Regions from separate parts of the Mucilaginibacter terrae genome, predicted to be linked through region 2. Evidence: riboswitches for the same ligand, from Rfam matches in the RefSeq annotation. Region 2 holds a riboswitch; the other holds the start of a gene.
The links. Region 2 has a riboswitch for fluoride ahead of eno (phosphopyruvate hydratase). Riboswitches for the same ligand answer to the same signal wherever they lie in the genome.
Positions count from the first base shown of each region.

Region 1: linked by a shared signal. The riboswitch ahead of QE417_RS10165 (voltage-gated chloride channel family protein) and the one ahead of eno (phosphopyruvate hydratase) in region 2 are both predicted to bind fluoride.

Region 1 covers NZ_JAVLVU010000001.1:2,421,544-2,431,383, reverse strand. The annotation lists gene QE417_RS10185 (SGNH/GDSL hydrolase family protein) at 125-961, shown strand; gene QE417_RS10180 (hypothetical protein) at 1,025-1,357, shown strand; gene QE417_RS10175 (PA0069 family radical SAM protein) at 1,529-2,599, shown strand; gene QE417_RS10170 (TlpA disulfide reductase family protein) at 2,713-3,879, shown strand; fluoride riboswitch at 4,155-4,221, shown strand; gene QE417_RS10165 (voltage-gated chloride channel family protein) at 4,251-5,540, shown strand; gene QE417_RS10160 (hypothetical protein) at 5,547-6,221, opposite strand; gene QE417_RS10155 (SGNH/GDSL hydrolase family protein) at 6,254-6,898, opposite strand; gene lipB (lipoyl(octanoyl) transferase LipB) at 6,958-7,695, opposite strand; gene QE417_RS10145 (4'-phosphopantetheinyl transferase family protein) at 7,699-8,337, opposite strand; gene dcd (dCTP deaminase) at 8,413-8,949, shown strand; gene QE417_RS10135 (TonB-dependent receptor plug domain-containing protein) at 9,152-9,840, shown strand, end outside.
Region 2 covers NZ_JAVLVU010000001.1:203,099-212,938, forward strand. The annotation lists gene QE417_RS00920 (hypothetical protein) at 1-313, shown strand, start outside; gene QE417_RS00925 (hypothetical protein) at 377-505, shown strand; gene QE417_RS00930 (hypothetical protein) at 510-683, shown strand; gene QE417_RS00935 (DUF932 domain-containing protein) at 688-1,755, shown strand; fluoride riboswitch at 2,066-2,131, shown strand; gene eno (phosphopyruvate hydratase) at 2,309-3,415, shown strand; gene QE417_RS23720 (hypothetical protein) at 3,447-3,587, shown strand; gene QE417_RS00945 (voltage-gated chloride channel family protein) at 3,602-4,960, shown strand; gene QE417_RS00950 (sulfite oxidase) at 4,985-6,178, opposite strand; gene QE417_RS00955 (YidH family protein) at 6,293-6,688, shown strand; gene QE417_RS00960 (hypothetical protein) at 6,755-6,958, shown strand; gene QE417_RS00965 (DUF305 domain-containing protein) at 6,970-7,422, opposite strand; gene QE417_RS00970 (c-type cytochrome) at 7,568-8,674, shown strand; gene QE417_RS00975 (DsrE family protein) at 8,685-9,143, shown strand; gene QE417_RS00980 (molybdate ABC transporter substrate-binding protein) at 9,176-9,840, shown strand, end outside.

The sequences.
Region 1 (9,840 bases), 2.2 Mb from region 2:
GTGGGGTGCGGCTATATGGTCGCACCTTTTTCTTTTAATGTAGATGCTTTAAAGCAACCAACAGCATACAGCAGGATGCCATATTATAATGTTGCCTTTATATTTAGTGCAACATTTATAACGTATGAAATTTTATCGATATTTTTTGCTGGTGCTGTTTTTAATTGCTGCAACATCATTCATCCCCCAAAAACAAATCAGCTGGACAGCCATAGGTGATTCGATAACTTACCTGAACGATCACACCAATGAAACCGGCGACCGTATAACCAAAGGCTACCTTACCCGCGTTACCGAGCAGTTGCCCTACCTGCATTACACCAACCAGGGCCATAACGGCTGGACGGTGGTACGCATTGCCAAAGAAATAGAAAAGCTAAATCTGCAAAAGGCCGATGTTTACACCGTGTTTTTAGGCACCAACGACTGGTGGCACGGCGGCAAACGGGGAACCATGGCCGATTACCAAAACAGCACAGGCTTACAAACTGTATACGGCGCCTACCGCATCATTACCGATAAACTGAAAAGCCTCAATCCGCAAGCCCGTGTTATACTAATTACCCCCATGCAACGTGGCGATTTTGTATATATCCGCAATCCTAAAAACAATGCATGGGGCTCGTACAAAGAAAAAGAAGGCCAAACCCTTGAGCAATTTGCCGAAGCTGTAAAAGCTATTGCCAAACTGGAAAATTACGAGGTAGTTGACCTTTATCATAACAGCAAACTGGATGTTAAGTATGCAGTAAAGTTTAAGCGCTTAAAAGATTCCTTAACCCATCAATACCAAAACTTTAAATACCCGGCCTACACCAACATCCCTTTTAATGCCGAAACCGACGGATACCCTTATCCACCTGAAGCTATTAATATGACTTACGATGGCTTGCATCCATCTGATAAAGGAAATGAAATTATTGCCGGTATGCTGATTAAGGTGATGAAGAAGATAAAGTAACGATTATTCATCTATTTGCTTATAAGTAGATTTGTACAGGGAGGGCTTAAACACACTTAGAATATGAATTTATTTAAACGGCAACCAAAAGTTAAGGAGATAGCACTAAAAAGAGAATACGTATTTATGTACGAGAATTTTTTACTGTCGACGCAACATGAATTATATCTTGCTTTAGAAAAAAGAAAAGAAGTGGTAAGTATACTCAAGTTTAAGTACAGGCAGTATAAATATGGATATCCAAATGATGAAGCTGGTCATCCTTACATGGATTATGGACTTGGCTTCTATGGCTTCTTCGAAGTGCATTATTCACCTTGGGCAAATTGTCTAAGCAAAATAGTATCCATTCCCAGCATTCAGAAAGTTTATTCTCGCATTATAAGCACTACATAATAAAGTTTAAGGATGTTACTTTAGAAGTTTTGGCTGATAGTTATGAAGAACTTGATATTCCCTCATCTGATATATACGATTTAGTGAATCGGGAGCTTGACTACTTAGTTGACGAATAAAAAATACTGATATTCCTTGTGTTGTTGCTAAATAAATTAGCAAATTTGTTTCATGGCATTTGAGGCAAACAGCGAGTTTTTTAGGGGGAGAGGGGCACAGGTAAATACACATAATAAGTTCCTGCAAAACAAGTATGTAGCCGAGCATATTGAGGGTTTGGACGAGCCGTTACTGCATAACAGCAAAACACAAATATTTGAAGAAAACCCCAGAAGTATTGTAAGCAAGAGCAACAGTCCCGATTTAAGCCACATGCACTCCATTAACCCTTACCAGGGTTGCGAGCATGGTTGTGTATACTGTTATGCCCGTAACAGCCACGAATATTATGGCTTTAGCGCGGGCCTTGATTTTGAACGCAAGATCATAGTAAAGCGCAATGCGCCCGAACTGCTCGAAGAATATTTTAATCGCCGCAGGTATCAACCCGTACCCATTGTACTATCGGGCAATACCGATTGTTACCAGCCTATTGAGCGCGATTTGCAAATTACCCGCCGCCTGCTCGAAGTGTTTTTACAGTACAAACACCCGGTAAGCATTATCACCAAAAACAACCTCATTTTACGTGATATTGATGTGGTAAGCGAACTGGCTAAACTTAAACTCATCCACGTAAATGTTTCCATTACCTCGCTCGATGAACAGTTGCGCCAAAAGCTCGAACCCCGTACCGTCACCTCGGTAGGGCGCTTAAATACTATTGAAAAACTAACACAGGTTGGTGTACCTGTACGGGTAATGACGGCACCTATTATTCCCGGCTTAAACAGTAACGAGGTGCCTGCCATCATCAGGGCGGCAGCAAATCGCGGAGCAGTTTCGGCAGGGTTTACCATAGTGCGGCTCAATGGCTCTATAGCCGAATTGTTTGTTGATTGGATACACAAAACCTTTCCCGACAGGGCCGAAAAAGTATTGAACCTCATACGCGAGTGCCACGATGGTAAGCTAAACGACAGCGAATTTGGCCGCCGCATGAGCGGCGATGGCGAAGTGGCCGAATCTATACACCAGCTATACCGCATGGCCTGTAAAAAGTACCTGGCAGGCAGGGAAATGCCCGGATATGATTTATCAATATTTACACCCAAAACCGGCAGGCAGGTTACCCTGTTTTGAGATGCTGTGCTGATGATTTAAATAAAACGTAATTTTGAACCAATATTATGGCAGATTAGGGCTTGTACCAAAATTGTATTTCTGTCGTTAATGGTTATTGATAAAGAACACTGATGTTAAAAAAAATTGCCCTGTATATAACTGCCTTGCTGCCGTCGGTAGCGTTAGCACAAACGCCCGAAGCCTTTACTATTAATGGTAAACTAAATACGGTGAAGCAGCCCTACCGTGTTTACCTTGTTTACCAACAAGGGCAAGCCCGACAAGTAGACTCTACCACCCTGGTTGACGGAACGTTTCAATTTGCCGGCAAAATAAACAACCCAACAAGTGCATTAATGGTATTAGACCACCGTGGCGTGGGTTTTAGCGGCATCAGCAAAACTGATGATGTGCTAAACCTCTACCTCGAAAAAGGGGATATGTACATTGCCGCTACCGATTCGGTATCAAAAGCCAAAATTACGGGTTCGGAAATAAACAGGGATAACGAAGAACTGAACACTTTGCTGGCACCGCTGTATGCCCGTGCCGAAAGAATTTATACCGAAGTACAGGCTGCTTCTCCGGAGCAACGCCAAAGCAATGTGTATCAAAACACCATGCAGGATAAGTTTAAGGCCATACAACTGGAGCGCGAAAAATTCCTGAAAGAATATATTCTTGGCCACCCGTACAGCTATTTAAGCCTGATGGCGGTTAGCTCCATGGGTGGTCCATCGGCTGATGCAAATGTGATCGAACCTTTGTATAATAGCTTATCGCAAAAACTGAAAGACTCGCCGCAAGGGCAACAACTCAAAGCCTCTTTTGCAGCATTGAAGGCAACTGCCATAGGTGCCGTAGCTCCCAATTTTACACAGAATGATGTAGATGGTAAACCTGTTAGCCTGTCTTCATTTAAAGGTAAATATGTGCTGATTGATTTTTGGGCATCATGGTGCGGCCCTTGCCGCCAGGAAAATCCTAACGTGGTGAGGGTATTTAACAAGTTTAAAGACCGGAACTTTACCGTATTGGGCGTATCATTAGACCGGCCTGATGGTAAAGCGGCATGGCTTAAAGCTATTAAAGACGATGGTTTGACCTGGACCCACGTATCCGACCTGAAATTCTGGAACAATGAAGCTGCCGCACTTTACTTTGTACAATCCATCCCACAAAATTTTTTAATTGGGCCCGATGGCAAAATAGTAGCCAAAAACCTGCGCGGCGGCGATTTGGAAATGACATTGTTGAAAGTATTAAGTGCACCTCAAAAAGCTGGCAAAGGCGAATAAATTTAATTTATGCAATAACCAATTCAAGCGTCCAATGCTTGAATTGGTTATTAAAGTAAGCGTTTAACGCTTACTTTTTTTGATTATTACCATAGCAAAGCATAAAATTCCCCTCTTTAGAGGGGGCGTGTAGGGTCGAGTAATGGCAGGGGTGTGTATTATCAAAGCAGTTATACACTTATCCCAATTACACACCCCCAAACCCTCTCAAGAGGGGAAATCAAATGCACAAAACCATGTTTTCATTAATTGTTCAATAAACCTATATTTGCTGCATACACAAAGGCGATGGTGCTCGCCTAATTGAACCGCCCTCAAAAAGCTGATAGCGCCTGCCCAATAGATGGTTAAATTTATTGCAATGCAGGCTTATGTTTAAAAAAATCAGTTCGGCTAAGTTATCAGTACTATACTACGTTATCCGCTGGACGATCATCATCGTACCCGTTGCTGTGGCCGTTGGTTGCATGGTAACCCTATTTTTATGGCTGTTAAACTGGAGCATTCATTATCGGTTTGCGCACCCATGGCTGCTATACCTGTTGCCGGTGGCGGGCGTAGTTATACATTTTTTATATAAGCTATACGGACGATCGGCCGAGCGGGGCAATAACCTCATTATTGATGAGATACACCAACCCGGTGCGGGCGTGCCTAAACGCATGGCTCCGCTTATTTTGATTACCACCGTTATTACGCATTTATTTGGTGGATCGGCAGGGCGCGAGGGTACGGCGGTGCAAATTGGCGGCAGCATTGCCAATGCGATAGGAAGCCTGTTTAAACTTAACGAAAGCGACACCCGCATTGTACTCACAGCAGGCATTGCCGCCGGCTTTGGGGCCGTATTTGGCACCCCACTGGCCGGAACCATTTTTGCATTAGAAGTACTTACCGTTGGCCGCATACAATACAATGCCTTGCTCCCTTGCCTTATTGCGGGATTAATTGGCGATGTTACCGTATCGGCCTGGGGCATACATCACACGCCTTACCACATCAGCTATGTATCAGCGGGGCAGAATTTTTACGGGCATCACCTGACAATTAACTTTTGGCTGCTGCTTAAAACCATTGTGGCTTCGGCGATATTTGGTTTAGCTGCTTATGCGTTTGCTAAGGCTATTCATGGCGTAAAACAGCTCTCTTTAAAGCTTATAAAAATTCAATGGCTTATCCCGGTTTGCGGTGCGATTATCATTATTGCCTTAACATTCATTTTGGGCAAGCCCGATTATTTGAGCTTGGGCGTTGATGCCGAATATCCGGGAGCGGTAACCATCGTATCTGCATTTCAACAAAACGGCGCCGACTTTTTCAGCTGGTTATGGAAACTCATTTATACAGCGGTTACACTGGGCACAGGTTTTAAAGGCGGCGAGGTAACACCCCTGTTCTACATTGGCTCTACCCTGGGTAATATGCTGGCCGGAGTGCTCAATGCTCCCGTGAGTTTGTTTGCCGCCTTAGGTTTCATAGCTGTATTTGCCGGAGCCACCAACACTCCTTTAGCCTGTACCATTATGGGAATTGAACTTTTTGGAAGTGAACATGCGTTATTATTTGCGGTAGCTTGTTTTACGGCATATTATTTTAGTGGAGATGCCGGAATTTACAGTGCGCAACGAACGGAAGGAAAGTGGCTTTTTCCAAAGAATTAGAGAGGGCTATCTCAATCTTTTCATTTTATTGAAAAGAACTTTAGCATTACGGTCAACCGTATCAGTTACTGAATGTTGAAGATTGATAAGGTAATCGTTGTTTTCATCAACAGCTGTTGACGCATCTTCATCATTCACCTTAGGATCATAGTAGTAGCTTTGGTGCAAAAGGCATTTTAGTCTGCCTTTACTGTCTCTAAACAACCAGCTCCGCTTTTCAAAAACGGCTCCTGCATCACCCCAGTTTTCGGCAAGCTCAAGTTTTTCGATTAAAGTTTTTTTATTTTTATCGTATATAAAAAGCGTAATTGATGAAGACTCATACATTGACGGCACCCTCGTGATCAGCCCAACTTTATATTCATCAATATCGAACTTAAAATTCGCGTAGTAATTTTCTATGTTTTGCCAGTTGCTTCCGAGTACTTTAGCATTAGTACTATCTAGCTGAACACCTCTGTACTTATAACCAATACTGTCGAGGTTACTAGATGAAAACACCTGCAACGTATCAAATTTCAGCGGCACGTAAACATCTATCAGTTTAATATAATTGGGTGGAGCAACTTTGGGGGCAGAGGCAGGCTTGGCTACAGGCTTTTCAACCTTTGTAGCTTTTGGAAACGGGCGTTTACAATTAACCAGCAATACAGCAAGTAAAACCGGGATAAGGAATTTCATTTAGATAGTTTGTGATATGTAATGGCAATGTGCTAATTACCAAACGCTTTCACAACCTCAGGCAGCAACTTCCCTACCCACTCGCCATACATTTTGCCCGAAGGATGCAGGCCATCACTTGCCACCAAAGCAGCATCGGCAGCGGCATTGCGCGAGCCGGGGGTAATATCAAAGTAAGTTATTCCTGCTTTTAGGGTTTCTTCTTTGTTGATGGCATTATACTGGTCAATTTCGCGGGCAATTTGTGCACGGTCGCGGCTTTGGGCAAATGGGGTTACGCCCCAATCGGGTATAGATACCACGAACACGTGCTTTTTATTGCCACCGGCATAGGTAATTGCGGTTGTTAGCAGCTGTACAAATTCGGCGCGATAGGTATCGGCGTTATAGCCACGATATTGATTGTTAACACCAATAAGCAGGGTCACTATGTCATATTTGCCGGTTAGGGCTTTATCTTTAATGGCAGCAATTAATTCGTCGGTTGTCCAGCCGGTGCGGGCTATTATAGTTGGCGCGGTTACTTTAGTTTTCTGCGCATTTAGTGCAGTGGCCAACTGGTATGGAAAAGAGGAGACGGCAGGTACTGCTTCGCCAATGGTATAGGAATCTCCCAGGGCAAGGTAGCTTAACCCATCCTGCGGGTATGTTGGAGATGCTATTTCTATTTCATCCATATTTTTATTAGCACAGCTCATTAAGGACGCCATCAGTAATATTACCAGGTTTATTTTTCTCATCCCATCATCTCCATACCAAACTGTACGGAAATATGGCGCTTAAGGATTTCTTTAACTTCATTCATGTCAACTTTCCGGCCCAACTCGTTCTCCATTGAAGCTACGGCTTTATCATCAATGCCGCAGGGTACAATGTGCCCGAAATAGCTCAGGTTGGCATTTACGTTAAGCGCCAGCCCATGCATGGTTACCCAGCGGCTGCAACGCACGCCCATAGCGCAAATTTTGCGGGCGCGCTGCTCGTTATCAGGGTCGAGCCATACGCCGGTATAGCCTGGGTAACGGCCGGAAATTATACCATAATGAGCCAGGGTTTGTATAACAGCTTCTTCCAGCGTGCGCAGGTACAGGTGTATGTCTGTAAAAAAGTTATCAAGGTCTAAAATGGGGTATACTACCAACTGACCGGGGCCATGATAGGTAATGTCGCCACCACGGTTAATAGGGTAGTAAACTGCATCCTTTTCTTTCAGCCCGGCTTCATCAAGCAACAGGTGATCGGCCTTGCCGCTTTTGCCCAAGGTGTACACGTGAGGGTGTTCGCAAAAAATAAGATAGTTAGGCGTGAGTATTTCCTCTCCATCCTCTTCGGTTCCGGCCAATACGGCTTGCTGATGGTTGCGTATTTCGGTTTTAAGCTGTACGCTTTTGCTAAAAATACTTTCCTGTTTGTCCCAGGCTTCTTTATAATCAATGAGGCCCCAGTCCTGGTATTCAACCTGCTTATTTTTCATGGTTTAAGCTTTAACGTAACCTATCATGTAATCTTCGTACTGCAGGTAATCTACTTTATAATCAATATTTAAGTCGCCCTTGCTCAGGTTGGCCTTAACACTGCCTTCGGGAGTAAAGGCAAACGGCTCCAAAGCAATGTTATCTAAAAACGATACCTCTTTTTGTCCGTAGCACTTATAAATGGCCTCCTTGGCACACCAGCAAACATACAAATGGTAAATTTTATTTTGCTGGTCAATTGAAGCGCGTTCGGCAGCGCTCAAAAACTTAGGGGCTATGCGTTCCACTTTTTGTTTCACCTGCTCAATATCAATGCCTACGGGGCGGCTGCGGCTTATCATTACCGCGGCATAATCAAACGAGTGGCTTAATGATATATGGTAGGGCAGGCTAACCAAATAAGGCTTGCCATGCACATCAACCTTGCAGTCAATATACTCATCGGTGTGCAGCATGGTGCGCAGCAAAACACGCGTTGCCAGCCAGTGTAAATGGCGCTTACCATTGGCCAGTTGCTCTACAAAAGCCTTTTCCTCATCGTTCAACTGCAACTGTTGGTAAAGGGTATCCGCCTCTTCCTCAATGCGCCACAGCGCAAATTCGGTATCGGCATCCACCTGTTTTATAAAAGCTATGGCCATGTGTTAAATTACAAAAACAGAGAGCAAAATTAGGTTAAATAATTTAATTTCGTGGGCGTAACCCGTCACCGTAAAATGATTTTATCAGACAAACGAATTTTAGAGGAAATTGAAAAAGGAACTATCATTATTGAGCCTTTTAAGCGCGAGTGCCTGGGTACAAATTCATACGATGTACACTTGGGTAAATACCTGGCAACCTACCGCAACCGTGTGTTGGATGCCAAAGTGCATAATGAAATTGACGGGTTTGAAATACCAAAAGAAGGCTACATATTACAACCAGGCACGCTGTACTTAGGCGTAACCATGGAATATACCGAAACCCACGCGCATGTTCCGTTTTTAGAAGGAAAATCGAGCACAGGCCGTTTGGGTATTGATATACATGCCACAGCCGGTAAAGGTGATGTAGGTTTTTGCAATACTTGGACGCTCGAAATTTCGGTAGCCCAACCTGTACGCATTTATGCGGGCATGCCTATCGGTCAGTTAATCTATTTTGTGGTTGAAGGCGAAATTGAAACCATGTACAACACCAAAAACAACGCCAAATACAACAACCCATCAACCCGCCCGGTTGAAAGTATGATGTGGAAGAATAAATTTTAAAAGGCGTTAAACCTTTTGATTTTTGTTCGTCTAACATTAATTATAGCCAAACATTCATCGCAGTTATTTATAAATAACTGCTTCGCACTCACCTTTCCCTTGCCCAAAAAACTATCGCGGTTTTTGCTATAGGCTTATTGCCTATATGTTAATGTTTTGCGTACTTTTATTGGAGTAAAATACATCTGCCTGTCAATTACATATGAACCTTAAAAAACCTGTCGCCGGCTTATTGCTTGCTTTAACCGCCGTTATTGCTACTGCCTTTATTAAACTGGATGATGACCCCATTCAAAAGCTGGTTGCCCAGCTCGAGAAATGGACAGCAGACCAACCCTACGAAAAAGTTTACCTGCAATTTGACAAGCCTTTTTACGGCGTAGGCGATAATATATGGTTCAAGGCATATATAACAGTAGGGGGTAAGCACCAGCTATCGGCACTAAGCGGTGCACTTAATGTACAGCTTATTGATGAGCGCGACTCGGTTAAACAGTGGATTAAGCTACCAGTTACCAGCGGTATTGCCTGGGGCGATTTTGCCTTGAGCGATACCTTGAAGGAAGGTACGTACCGCGTACGTGCCTACACCAACTGGATGCTTAACGCAGGTGAAGATTACTTTTTTGAGAAACGTATTGCCATAGGCAATGCAGTTACCGATAACGTATTTACCAAAGCCAGCTATACATACAGCAAGTTAAATAACGGGCAAAAGGTTGATGCCGTGATCAATTTCAGCGATTTGGATAATACGCCTTTTGCCGGTAACGAAGTGAGCTATAATGTGCGGCTTAACGATAAACAGATACTTAAAAGCAAAGGCACTACTGATGCCAAGGGCAATCTTAACATCAGCTTTATTAATGCCACATCGGCTCCCTTAACCTC
Region 2 (9,840 bases):
TAAAAAGTTCGCGCTGAATTTAGAGCAAACGCTCAAATCCGTGAATGACCTGCACCGCTTGTCTATCCAGCGTTTGGCCCTGATAGCCCGAATTAAGACCTTAGAAGATTTTGAGGTGCAATTACAGGAAGAGAACGACGAACTGGAAAGCAACCCCTACCAAGGCTGCAAACTCATCATTCAGGATGATAAACGCCGCGAATTCGTCACTAACACGCCGAACCTTATCCGCATGGTGGCACAGTTCATTTTTGATGCCTGCCACGAAAAACTGGCCGACATCGAGGCTAACATCGTTTTTCCGAACGCCTGAACAGGTATTGCTCCCGGCGTTTAGCCGGGGGCATTTTTAAGTTTCATCAAAACAGCTACTCCCATGTACGAGCAATTTATAGAACTGACCGACCAGCTATTTTGGGAAGGTTACGCCGAACAACTGGCGCAGGAGAACCCCGCACAATTTCAAATGGAATTCCGTGATTTTTTGAACACCTATCAATATTAAGGCAATGGAAGACAAAATTTTCATACTGGTGAAAGTGGCCATTCAAACCACGCACCCTAACATACACGACGCTATTGCAGAACTGCAAAACAGCGACGTAAAAATTACGAGCACTGGCAATGTACAGGTGCTGCGCACCGAGATCATACCCATGAATACAAGAACTACAAAAAATTAAAGCAATGGCACATCAGATCAATTTCAATCAGAAAACAGGCAAACACAGCTTTATGAGCGTAAAGGAAAAAGCCTGGCACGGTTTAGGGCAGATCATTGACCGCTACCCGACCAGCAGCGAAGCGATACAGCATGCGGGTTTGGACTACATTGTAGAAAAACGTCCTTTGTTTACTTATGATACTGCCAACCATTTGGGTGAAGGCAGCGACGATATGATCATTCCTGAAATAGAAGTACCGAATTTCTTTGCCACCGTAAGGGCAGACACGGAGCAGGTTTTAGGTGTAGTCGGCAATGACTATGAAGTTGTGCAAAACCGTGATGCGTTTTCGTTCTTTGACGCCATTGTCGGCGGTAGTGATGGTATTTTGTACGAGACCGCAGGCGCATTAGGCAACGGCGAACGAGTATTCATAACCGCCAAGCTGCCTGATTATATCCGTGTAGGTGTCAAGGACTGGATAGAGCAATACTTGTTTTTGACCACTTCGCATGATGGTTTAGGCAGTATAACCGCAGCTTTTACGCCTATCAGAATTGTATGTAATAACACGCTTAATGCTGCTATGCGGAATCATTCAGGAGCAATTAAGATACGGCATACCGCGTCTGCTGCCGAGCGGTTAAAACAAGCGCATACGCTCATGGGCATCAGCCGTGAGTTGAGCCAGGAAATGGAAGGCTTGTTTAACCAGTGGGCAAAAGTCCGCATTACAGACCGTGAAGTGAGAAAGCTGATACAGATTGCTATGGCACCTAATAAAGAGGTATTAGAACATTTAGCCGAAAGCAGGTTTGAACAGCTTTCTACGCATTACACAAACATTGTTGACAGCGTTTATGAATACGCTTTAGCCAGCCCGACGCAACAGATCGATACGACTGCAGGAACGGTATTTGGTGCTTATAATGCGGTAACCGGGTATTTTCAGAATGTACGCAGTTTCAAAAGCGAGGAAGCGAAGTTTAAATCCATCATGGACGGCACCGCCAAACAGCGGGCACAAACCGCCTTTAATCTTTGCCGGGATTTCGCTACGCGAGGCAATGAGGCACTAATATTTAACTAAAGCCAACAAGGGGGAGCAATCCCCCTTGTTTTCAAAAATTGCCGGACGGCGGGCTATCGCCCGCCCATTTAGGACGCCCCCTGTTTCCGTATCGATGATGATTTTTGGTGAAAACAGGGGGCGCTTTATTTTGAGCCAAGTTTATATTCAAAAATGATAACTGGCCAGACCTTATCATATCAACAGCAAACTGGACACAAACTGTGTCCAATTTGACATCGACCAATTATCCAGCACTAAAATAACTCATTCCTAACATATCTATTGTATGCTCATATTTTTTAAAAACAAATAGCGTTTTGATTGTTATGATTTAAACGGAAATGGTGTCTTCCGTTCAAAATAACCGCCTCGTGCTGATGACGCCTACAATTATAGCATAGATGAAACCTTGCAGGTCTTGTCGTGAACATTATTGTAGGTGAATGATCAGCGGTACTTCAATCCCTTTTCTATCCCGTCTCGCATTTAGCCAGGTCACCTCCCTGCTCATTGTTCCGGCATCAGTTCATGGTTTTGTCCATGCGATTTAAACTTTTAAAAACAACATAAAATGAACATCAAGAACATTATGGCCAGGGAAGTTTTGGATTCAAGAGGTAATCCGACCGTTGAAGCGGAGATCACTCTAGAAGATGGCTCAACAGCAAGGGGGATCTCACCATCGGGTGCCAGCACCGGCGAGAAAGAAGCGGTGGAACTACGCGACGGCGACCAAAGCCGCTATCAGGGCAAGGGCGTTGAAAAAGCAGTGGCCGGTATCAATCAGGAAGTAAAGCGTGCACTTATCGGCTCCGCATTCGCTGATCAGGCATCCTTTGATCAGGTGCTGATCGACCTGGACGGAACACCCAATAAGGCCCGGTTAGGCGCTAACGCCATTCTGGCCGCTTCGATCGCCTTTGCGCGGGTGAACGCTGTATCCAAAAAGATCCCCCTTTACCGTCAGCTTATCGAGCGCGATACCTATGTGATGCCGGTCCCGTGTATGAACGTGATCAACGGTGGACGTCACGCGGACAATAACCTAGACTTTCAGGAATTCATGATCGCTCCGCACCATGCGCCGAACTTTAAAGAAAGTATCCGCATGGGCGAAGAAGTATTTCATACGCTAAAAAAGCTCTTGTCGAATAAGGGCTATTACACCGGTGTGGGCGATGAAGGCGGTTTTGCACCCAACCTCAGCTCCAACGAAGAGGCCATCGAAGTGATCTTGGAAGCTATTCAGAAAGCCGGGTACAAACCCGGAGAGGATATCTCTGTTTGCCTGGACCCGGCCACCAGTGAGATGTGGGACAATGGTCATTACAAAATGTACAAGAGTAACCAGCAGCGTTATAGCTCGGAAGAGATGGTCGATCTCTGGGCAAAATGGATCCGAACTTATCCTATCGTGCTTTTAGAGGACGGTTTGGGCGAAAACGACTGGAATGGCTGGAAGATCATGACCAATCAGCTGGGCAGCGAAGTGGAACTGGTCGGCGATGATATATTTTGCACGAACCCTTCGATCATTCAGGAAGGTATCGATCGGGGTATCGGGAACAGCGTGTTGATCAAGCTTAATCAGATAGGCACGGTATCAGAGACCTTGCAAGCTGTAGCACTGGCGCAGCAGAACGGCTACCACTGTTTTATCTCTCACCGAAGCGGGTGAGACAGAGGACACGACCATCGCTGACCTGGTGGTGGCCACCAATGCCGGGCATATCAAAACGGGAAGTGGCTGCCGCTCGGAGCGGGTCTCCAAATTCAATCAGCTTTTACGCATCGAACAGGAACTGGGTAGCAAAGCCCGTTTTGCAGGGATCGAAACTTTTAAACGGTAGCAGCAGATCAGTATATGAAAGCTCTCATCACCTCGGAGCGCTACCAGATCATCAAAGAACTGATCAGGTGGAGCTTGCTTATACTTCCGGTAGCTGTCGCTATCGGAAGTATGGTCGCCTTGTTTCTATGGATACTGGACCTGGCCATCAATTACCGGTTCCATCATCCCTGGCTTCTATTTTTGCTCCCGCTGGCCGGGGTACTGATCCACCTGATCTATCGCTCGGTCGGCAGGTCTTCCGAAAAAGGCAACAACCTGATCATGGAGGAGATACACGAACCAGGCGGGGGCGTCCCGCCGCAAATGTCACCGATCATTCTACTGACCACGGTATTGACACACTTGTTCGGTGGTTCTGCCGGTCGTGAAGGTACCGCGGTACAGATTGGCGGAAGCATTGCCCATTTATTTGGAAAGTGGTACCGACTGTCCGTTCAGGATATGCAGTTATTGCTCACGTCCGGAGTTGCCGCCGGGTTCGGTGCCGTATTCGGTACACCGCTGACAGGTGCGCTGTTCGCCCTGGAGGTCTTGGCCATAGGGCGTATGCAGTATAACGCATTACTGCCTGCACTGATCGGCGCTGTCGCCGGGGACTACACGGTAGCAGTCTGGGGAGTTCACCATACGGCCTACCAGATCAGCGCCTTTCGGCATGAGGCATACCCTTTATCAGCTTATCTTCCTTTTGATGGTCTGTTAATGCTGAAAGTGATGTTAGCGTCCGCGGCATTTGGGATGTCCAGCGCTTTGTTCTCTTCACTAGTTCACGCGATCAAGGTCGTTTCAGGTCATTTTATACGGTTGAAATGGCTGATCCCTGTTGCGGGTGGCCTGGTCATTATCGCGCTGACCTATCTCAACGGAAAACCTGACTACCTGAGCCTTGGTGTTGCTGCAGAGTATCCCGGGGCCGTTACGATCCAGTCGGCTTTCCATACCGGAGGTGCAGACCTGCTCAGTTGGTTTTGGAAAATGATCTATACGGCCGTCACGCTTGGCTCTGGATTTAAAGGCGGAGAAGTAACCCCCTTATTTTATATAGGGGCTACCTTGGGTAACACGTTGTCTAATGTATTGCATGCACCGGTGGGCTTATTTGCAGCGCTGGGATTTATTGCCGTGTTTGCCGGCGCGACCAATACGCCGCTGGCTTGTACGGTCATGGGAGTAGAACTGTTTGGCGGGGAACACGTGCTTTATTTTGCGATCGCTTGTTTTACGGCCTATTTATTCAGTGGCCATTCGGGCATTTACAGCGCGCAAAGGATCGCTGTCCCCAAATTGCTGAATGCCGGTATAACGCCCGACTCCGCTTTGGGTGACCTGGGTAAAAGCCGGCCGCATTGGTATGAACGGTTTCTAAAGTAATAACTGCAAAGACGGGGCGCGGTTTTACCGCGCCTCTATTTTAACGGTCACGATCTTGTTGACCATATAGGTCCTGCGATCCTTATCGTGTTCCATAGGTTGCGTATTTCCCTGACTGTCGGTCGCCCTTGACATCAGCTTATACTGGTTCTCGCCCGCAGGAACCTGCCAGTTGTATTCCCAAAGCCGCCAGGCGAACTTAACGTGCTTGCCTAATAATTTTGCCGGTTGCCAGGTTACGCCTTCATCAAGGCTGACCTCGACTTTTGCTACTTCATTTTCTCCGCACCAGGCCGCACCATGCACCCGGTATGTTTTACCTGCAGGGACCACCTCGCTTAGCGCAGGTCTGGCGATCTCTGCTTTGACCTGTACCTCGGTCACTGCGGTCAGTGTCGGCTGGTCATCAGTGCGTTTCCAGTAAGCATATTCCAGGGTTTGCCAGTAGCCATCAAATGGCTTGTCCACCGCGGTTATTTTGGTAAGCCACTTTACGGAAGCCATGCCATACCAGCCTGGGATGATCGCTCTTACCGGGTACCCATGCTCGGGGCTAAGATCCTTTCCGTTCATTTGATAGGCAAGTATCACTTCCGCCTGCATCGCTTTGGTAAGCGGTAAACTTCTGGCGAAGTGGATAGCACCGGGAGATTTGGGTTCTTCCGAAACTTCGCCCTTATCTGCCCCTTCTAAAATGATTTCCACTGTGCCCGGCTTTATACCGGCCTTTTCCAATACTACAGAAAGTGGCACACCTGTCCATTCTGCGTTTCCGACGGCACCCTGTTCCCACAATAAGCCCTTTACCTTTGGAGCCAGGTTGGCTCGCCCGTTACCGGCGCACTCCAGTATCGCCATCACTTTTTTAGCGGGTAAAGCACGTAACTCATCATAGGTTAAGGTGATCTCTCTATTAACATGGCCTCCGATGGCTACTTTCCATTCTTTTGCCTGCAACTTCGGAATGGGAAAATGGGTTCGTATAAAGAACTGGTTATTGGGCGTGATCAAACTGGAAAGCATCGGAAAAGGGAATTCAAAATTGACCGGTTCCTTTTCCCTGATGATTAGGCCCGGGAAGGATGGTTCAGATCCTTTATCTGCGTTACTCGCTGAAGCGATTCCCGGAATGATTGCGGTTGCCATGACGGGAACTGTCCCTTTCAGGAAAGCACGTCGTCCGTTATTGTTCGTTCCGTTATTTTGCGCCTTATCCATAATTGACCGATTTTGATTGGAGTGTTAAATAATTAAGGATCGGCAGTGCATTTTGTTTGAACAGGCAATCTCGACCGGTTGCCAACAAATCAGCTTTTCAATTGCTTAGATCTTATGGAAATACCAAGCGCAAACACGAACAAAGAAAAGATCAATCCCGGTGATCATCTGGCCAATGAACGCACCTTTTTGGCCTGGATCAGGACAAGTATCGCTTTAATGGGTTTTGGGTTTGTAGTCGTAAAATTCAGCTTGTTCGTCAAGCAATTATCCCTCGTTATTACTGACAAGATCGTTCTGCCAGGGAAGGGCTTTTCCGCGACCATCGGGATCATACTCGTCGCTATCGGTGCCCTGATGGCCTTGTTAAGTTATTTCAGGTATCGACGTATTGAAAAACAATTGCTTAGAAATACCTACTTTCCTTCGTTCGCCTTATCGCTTTTGCTGACCGTTGCGATAGTACTGGTCAGCGGGTTGCTGCTTTGGTATCTTTTACCCAATACCTGATAAACTCCTTGTGGAACAATTTCTATGCTTTATGGTTAAATAAACATGGGAATACATTCTGAATTTATGGTATCCGCTACGATACCTGGCGGTTCCGATCAGCAATATAAAGTGACGCACCAGGACGAAACATTTGCCGTGGAGACAGATAGCGGAACGATCACACTTATAAATAATGGTGATAATTCATGGAGTATTGTTAACGGTGATATCTCGCAAGAGTCCGCCAATATTATTGGGCAGGCTATTGAAGACCATTATCAGAAGTAATTCTTTCTGAACTATCGCTCAAGCCTTTCGATCATCTTCTTCATTTGTATGATCTCTGCCTGCTGTGCCTTAACAATACTATCCGCCAGTTTGCGCACCTCCGGGTCTTTGAGTTCGGCGTTTTTACTGGTCAGGACCGCTATAGAGTGATGCGGTATCATGCCCTTCATCCACTGGATATCGCCCACAGCGATTTGAAGTCTTACGCCCCATAAGGCAGTGCCGAAAATGACAATACTGAATACCATGATCAAAAAATTCTTCTTTCGATCGGTATACATATTGCGCATCATCATCAACATTAGAACTGCCATCGGGCAGATCATCAGTAAGGTCATGTAAAATCTGGTCAGGTTAAGATAAATATGATCCCACTCATACACATTAAGATACATAACGGCATACATGATCATGAATGACAGCGCAAGCATGATCAGGAAACGTGTATAGACTTTTTTATTCATGATCGATCTTTTATGGTAAAACCCAACTGTTTCTAAAATGTTCATTTGTTAAGATACCATAACCACAGGTTATCAATCATCAAATTTTGTGATATAACTTCAGCCTTTTTCGCTTGTACTTTTGATGTATCAACCAACAAACAAAATGAAACAGCAAGACGAAAATAGAGAAGTGACCAAAGCCTTGGTAAAAGTATCAAAGGCCTTAATTACCGTAAGTGTTTTGTTTGCGGTTTGTATAATAGTGGTGATCGTGACATTGATAGTACCAACTGGTCATTTACCTGGTAAGGATTCCCAGAAGATAAATGGCAGATCCGACCAACCAGTTACCATTCCATCTACCGAAGCCTCTGCCGGTACGACACCACGCCCTATTCCGGCTGATGCATGGAAAGCTCCAAATGATAATACGATACCTGCCGGTAAAGATGGCGAGATGATCAAATATGGCAGGGAGCTTGTAGCACATACCGCCAGATATTTTGGCCCTCAAGGCAGCATCGCGAAGATCACTAACGGGATGAATTGTCAGAACTGCCACCTTGATGCCGGGTCACGCCTTTTCGGTAATAATTATGCCAGCTTTATTGCTAGTTATCCAAAACTGAGCAACAGGAGTGGCAGGGTGGAGCAGCCTGAAGAACGCATCGCTGAATGCTTCGAGCGTAGTTTGGCCGGTAAAGTACCTAACCCATCCAGTAAAGAGATCCAGGCCATGTTGGCTTACATGAAGTGGATCGGCAAGGACGTAAAGAAAGGTCAGAAACTATTTGGAAATGCAACAGAAAAGCTGGCATTCATGGACCAGGCAGCAGACCCGGCCAAGGGCAAGGAAGTGTTTATGATGAAATGCCAAAGCTGCCATGGTGCTAATGGCGAGGGCCTGCTTAACGCCGATAAAAAAACCTACGCCAATCCGCCGTTATGGGGAAAGCACAGCTATAACGATGGCGCAGGCATGTACAGGCTGACCAATTTTGCAGGTTTTGTGAAAAACAATATGCCATATGGCGCTTCATATCATAGTCCGCAATTAACAGATGAAGAGGCCTGGAACGTTGGCGCCTTTGTTAACTCCCAGCCGCGCCCTCATAAGGATCAGCAACATGACTGGAAAGACCTGAAAAAGAAACCGATCGATTTCCCGTTCGGGCCTTACGCCGACCAGTTCAGCGAGAAGCAGCATAAATACGGGCCGTTCAAACCCATCAAAGACGCACAAAAACAAGCATCAATCATCAAATCATAAAATAAGAACCATGAAAAAGTACATCATCATTTTAGCAGCCTTCGCGCTGACCGCTTTCACAAAAACTGTTAAAGCACAACAAACCGATCCCGCCGCCTTTACGGGCGCAACCGCAAAGCTCAAGCATTACGATGCGCTTTACATCATCAATTCCGGCGATGATAAAAAGATCAAGGGGACGTTAAGGAACATCAATAACGCGCTGGAAGATCCAAGACTAAAAGGTAAACTCCATGTTGAACTGATCGCTTTTGGTGACGGCGTGGCTGTTTACATGAAAAGTAGCGCCTATGAGCAAACTTTAAAGGACCTACAGGCAAAGGGAGTGGTGCTGGCACAGTGCGATAACACGATCAAGGAAAGGAAAATTGACAAAGCCGACCTGTTTCCATTCATCTCCTATGTGCCGAGCGGCAACGGTGAGATCATCATCCGCCAATACGAAGGCTGGGCTACTGTACATCCCTAATAAGCATCCTCATTCAATTTATATAAACCATCATGAAATATCTTCAAAAAATAACATTTGCAATAACAGCAATAACAGCCTTGAGTAGCCAGGTAAAAGCACAGGATCACCGATTTGATCCACCCTGGAATACCCCGCCTGAAAGCAAGGTGCAATTTACCGTCCCGGGAGTCGACAATGTACCCGATCTGTTCGGCGACATTAACGACCCGCAACTGGTGGTATTCTTTGCCGGAAATCAGTTCATGTGTATAGACGACCTGCTGGCCGCGTTCAAAAAACAATACCCGCAATACCAGCGTGTATTTGCCGAAACCTTGCCACCGGGCATACTGGCTAAGCAGATCATAGGTGGCAGCATTGTTATTGGGAACATGCGTATCACCTTGAAACCCGATGTTTACACTGCAGGAAAAAGCCGGATCGATCAGATGCCGGAATATTTCAGCAAGACCGCACCTTATGCCTACAACCGTTTAGCTATTATGGTGCAAAAGGGTAATCCTAAAAAAGTGAAGGGATTGAAAGACCTTGGGCGTAACGATGTGCGTGTAAGCATGCCCAATCCGGAGTGGGAAGGAATTGGTAAACGTATAGAGGAAGCTTATGTAAAAGTGGGCGGTGAAACCTTAAAAAATACGATCATGGATACCAAGGTTAAAAACGGCAAAACTTTTCTAACCCAGATACACCACAG